2 regions of the Paraburkholderia sp. AV2 genome follow, and region 1 is predicted to be linked to the other one. Evidence: predicted binding sites of a transcription regulator. Region 1 holds the regulator's gene; the other holds the start of a gene.
The links. Region 1 encodes FliA, which starts transcription of late flagellar genes. Its sites were predicted from a motif close to CTAAAGTTTNNNNNNNNNNNGCCGNTA; they were not measured.
Positions count from the first base shown of each region.

Region 2: the regulator FliA is predicted to act here: its motif matches at 1,435-1,461, upstream of V8683_RS27915 (DUF4088 family protein).

Region 1 covers NZ_JBANLK010000022.1:41,353-43,740, reverse strand. Annotated here, with positions in the region: gene flhF (flagellar biosynthesis protein FlhF) at 1-189, shown strand, start outside; gene V8683_RS16805 (MinD/ParA family ATP-binding protein) at 182-1,135, shown strand; gene V8683_RS16800 (RNA polymerase sigma factor FliA) at 1,181-1,912, shown strand; gene V8683_RS16795 (flagella synthesis protein FlgN) at 2,053-2,388, opposite strand, start outside.
Region 2 covers NZ_JBANLK010000061.1:13,074-15,461, reverse strand. Annotated here, with positions in the region: gene V8683_RS27920 (ATP-dependent helicase) at 1-480, shown strand, start outside; gene V8683_RS27915 (DUF4088 family protein) at 542-1,303, opposite strand; gene V8683_RS27910 (AzlD domain-containing protein) at 1,498-1,821, opposite strand; gene V8683_RS27905 (AzlC family ABC transporter permease) at 1,818-2,388, opposite strand, start outside.

The DNA of each region.
Region 1 (2,388 bases):
TACGTTTCGACGGGCCAGAAGGTGCCCGAGAACCTGTACGTGGCCACGCGCCGCTTCCTGATTCGCAGCGCGTTCTGCGTGCCGCGCGAACACTCGCCGTTCGTGCCGCACGAGGACGACATTCCCGCGCTGCTTTCCGCGCTCTCGCTGCGCACGGGTTCGCAGGCCCACGAGGTTCAGTTTGGATAAGTTCGTGATCGATCAGGCCGAAGGGCTGCGGCGGCTGCTGGCGCGCGTCGGTTCGCGCGTGGTCGCCGTCACGGGCGGCCCGGGAGAGCCGGGGCGCACCACCACCGTGGTCAATCTCGCCGCCGCGCTCACGGAGCAGGGCAAGGACGTGCTCGTGATCGACGAGTGCCTCGGGCCGCGCTCGGTGTGCACGATGCTCGGCGGCGTGCGCGGCGCCGGCAACTTTGCCGCCGTGATGAGCGGCGAGCTGACGCTGGCCGACGCCGTGGGGCGTCATCCGTTCGGCTTCGGCGTGCTGGCCGCCTCGCGCGACAACCGCGCGGGCTACACCGGCGCGCAACTCCAGAAGGTGCTGTCGGGGCCCGCCGACGTCGTGCTGATCGATGCCCAGCTCGACGCCGAAGGCGCCCTGTCACCGCTCGCCCTGCACGCGCACGACGTGCTGATCGTGATGCGCGTCTGCGCGCAGTCGATCACCGACACCTATGCCTGCGTGAAGCGTCTGCATTTCGCGCACGCCATCGGGCAGTTCCGCGTGCTGGCCAACCAGGTGGCGAGCGTGGAAGAAGCGCAGTCCGCTCTCGACAACCTCGCGGGCGTGGCGAGCCGCTACCTGAGCGTCGCGCTGGAAAGCGCGGGCTGTGTGGCCTTCGACCCGCACATGGCGCGCGCGGTGCAGCTTTCGCGCTCCATCGTCGACGCCTTTCCGTCGACGGCGGCCGCACGCGATTTTCGCCATCTCGCCGGCGCATTGCCGCACTGGCCCATGCGGCCGGCGGTGTCGTCGCGCTTGCCGGGCGCGTCGCGCCTTCCGGGCGCCGCGGCAGCCGCTGCCGCGGACGCATTCGTTTCGACCGTTACCGGCGTTCCATCCGGGCCCGAACCGGCCCATGCGGGCTGGCGGGCCGACCCGCCCGCCCAGCGGCCTTCGACACAGCCCGCGTGAGCGGCACCGGGGAACGTTGCAGAGGACATGATGCAGGAGAGCACGATGTACAACGCTCAAGGAAAAATCTCGCAGGCCGACGTGCTCGCGAAATATGCGCCGCTCGTCCGGCGGCTCGGGCTGCAGCTCGTCGCCAAGATGCCCGCTAGCGTTGACCTCGACGATCTGATCCAGGCCGGCATGATCGGCCTCCTCGACGCCGCCAACCGCTACAAGGAAGATCAGGGCGCGCAGTTCGAAACCTATGCGAGCCAGCGCATTCGCGGCGCGATGCTCGACGAGCTGCGCAGCAACGACTGGCTGCCGCGCAGCCTGCGGCGCACCTCGCGCGAGGTGGAGTCGGCGGTCCATCAGGTCGAGCAGCGCCTCGGGCGCGCGGCGAGCGAAACCGAAATCGCCGACCACCTGAGCATGCCGCTCGACGAATACCAGTCGATGCTGCAGGACCTGCACGGCAGCCAGCTCATCTACTACGAGGACTTCGACCGCTCCGCCGAGGACGAGCCGTTCCTCGACCGCTACTGCGTCGATCATTCGGATCCGCTCTCGGCGCTGCTCGACGACAGCCTGCGCGGCGCGCTGATCGAGGCGATCGACCGGCTGCCCGAGCGCGAAAAGCTGCTGATGTCGCTCTACTACGAGCGCGGCATGAATCTGCGCGAGATCGGCGCGGTGATGGAGGTGAGCGAGTCGCGCGTGTGCCAGTTGCACAGCCAGGCCGTGGCGCGGTTGCGCACGCGGCTGCGCGAAATGGCGTGGGCGGGGACGGAGAACTGAAGAGGGCGCGTTTTCTCCAGACCACCCGAAGCCACACGGAAACTAAAAAGCCGAAGCGCAAAACGCTTCGGCTTTTTTTGTTCAGCGCCCGTTCGGGGCAGCCCGCCTCGGACGAATCCCGGAGCCCGTCAGGGCCCCTCTCAAAGCCCGAATGCCGGCAAACGCCCGTCCGGGCCATACAGCATCGGCGTGGAATTGCCCGTGTCGCCGCGCAGGATCGCCAGCGCGCGGCGGTTATGCTCCATGCGCGTGCGGATCATCATGCCGATCGTGAGGTTGCTGCGGCGCGCCCGCTCGGTCGAGCCTTTGAGCAGCGCCCACTGGCCCGCAATGCGTTCGTCGTTCCTGCTCGCCAGTTCGAGCCCCTTCGGGCCCGCCGGCAGGCCGAGGCCCGCGAGTTCGGCGTCGCGCACCTTTTCCAGACCCGCGAGGCGCTGCGTGAGCGTCGTTTTCTGCTCGACGATCTGCGGCAGCGA
Region 2 (2,388 bases), on a different contig from region 1:
CGCTTTCTGACGGAACTTACGCTCGATCCGCCCGACGCCACGAGCGCGGAATCGGCCAATCCACTGCTCGACGAGGACTACCTGATCCTCTCGACGATCCACTCCGCGAAAGGGCAGGAGTGGCGCAACGTGTTCGTGCTCAACGGCGTGGATGGCTGCATCCCGTCCGATCTCGGCGCGGGCAGCGACGAAGAACTGGAAGAGGAACGTCGCCTGCTCTACGTGGCGATGACGCGTGCGAAAGAGGATCTGCACATCGTCGTGCCGCAGCGCTTCTACGTCCACAACCAGACCGCCTCGGGCGACCGTCACATATGGGCTTCGCGCACGCGCTTCATTGCAGCGGCGGCGCTGCCGCTCTTCGAGTCGCGCGCGTGGCCGCCCGCGCCCGCCGTCGCGCCGCCGAGCGCGGCCGGCCTTGCCGCCGCCGCGCAGGCGAAGATCGAGATCGGTGCGAAGCTCAGGAAGATGTGGGATTAGGCGGGCGAGGGTGGCCGCTCGGGGCGCCGGTAGTTGGACGCCCCGCGGTCAGACGCCCTCCTCAATTCGACTGGCGGCGCGGCTGGCTGCGCTGCGGCGGCACGAAGAAGTTGCGCAGCCACGCGGCGAGGCGCGTGAAGATGTCGTCGGGTTCCTCGACGAAGATTTCAGGCTTGAGCAGCCGCAGGTACTCCATGATCTGCTGCGCCTCCTGCTTCTGGAACACGCCATGCGTGATCGCGAGCCGCAACAGGCCGCGCAGCTCACCGAGGCGCTCGCGCGCCGTGCTGCCCGAGCTCGTCTCGCAGCCGATCTTCGCCTCGTAGATACGCTGGCGCAGCGACTCCGAGAGACGCCAGGCCGGCGTCTGCATCTGCTCTTCCAGCGTCTGCATGTCCTGCACGGACGACTTGATCTGCGCCGCGAGCGGATCGATCAGCACCTGCTCGCCCTGCGCCTCGTCCACGATTGCCGCCGCCCATTCGCGGCACTGCTTGGCCAGCTCCTCAGGCGTCCATTCGGGGCGCGAGGCGAAACCGAAACCGAACTCGCTCGCTTGCCGCATCAGGATCGACACGACTTCGGGAAATTCCTTGTCGAGCGTGCGCTTTGCCCAGGCATACTGGCCGCCCGTCAGCATGCGGTGCACCGCGTTCTCGGTGAGCGGCACCATGTTGTCCAGCAGCTTGGCGCGCAGAAAATCCTCGAACGCCGGCGTCGCGAACTGCGGGTCGAGCTTCAGCGAGACGCGCAGGAAGGCGTCGAAGTCCTTGCGCAGCGACGCCAGCGTTTCGTCCTTGAGATTGAGGGTGATGTGCCCCATTGTGGTTGCCCCGTGTGATCCTTGCCGCACTGCGCCGTGCTGGCTGTCGCCCGGCCCGGGTGACGCCGTGCGGCGCCTCCGCGAATATGCGAACACGCGGGCGACGGCGCCAAAGCAGGCCTTGACGGGATTAACGGCCTCGCGGAGCGAAACTTGAGACAAGCTTGGCTGGAGGCGGCGCGCGGCCGCGCGCCTTAGCGCAAAACGACGCCTTGCCAGAGAAAGAACACACCCAGGCCGACCGCGATCGTGACGAGCGGCCGCCGCGTGAGCACGCTGACGACGATGGCGGCGAGCGCGCCCACGAGCTGCGGATTGCGCCAGTTAAGCTCGGCGCCGTGACCGTGCGGCGAGACGGCCATCGGCACGATGATCGCGGTGAGTACCGTAACGGGCACGAAACCGAGCGCGGTGCGCACGAGCGGCGGGAACACGAGCCGCTCGCCGAGCACGAAGACGGCCGTGCGCACGAGCCAGGTGATGAGGGCCATGCCGAGGATCAAGACGACGTAGCTCATTGGCGGGCTCCGGCGGCGGTGCGCGGTCCGGTGCGCTGGGTGGCACGCGGCAGCGACAGCGCCACGCCCACTACGACGCCTGCCAGCACGGCGGCGAGCAGCCCGAGCTTGTACGGCCAGCCCTGCCAGAAGAAGGCGAGCGCGCCGGCCGTGACGGCAGCGGCCACATAGCGCACGGCGACGAGCTGCGGCACGACGATGGCGATGAAGGTGGCGACCATCGCGAAATCGAGCCCGAGCGACTGCAGGCCTGGGAAGGCGGCGCCGAACAGCAGGCCGACGGCGGTCCAGATCTGCCAGTTCACGTACATCGCGACGCCCGAGCCGAGGAAGTGCCAGGGCGAAACATCGTCGCCGGGCGGATGGCGGCGGAAGTGTGCCCAGGCGACGGCGAAGACTTCGTCGGTGAGGAGCCCGCCCAGCACGAGACGCCAGCGCAACGGCAGGTGCGAAACGTAGGGGGCGAGCGTCGCGCTGTAGAGCACGTGGCGCAGGTTGACGACGAGCGTGGTCGCCCAGATCACGACGAAACTCGCGTGCGAGGCAATCAGGCCGAGCGCGATGAAC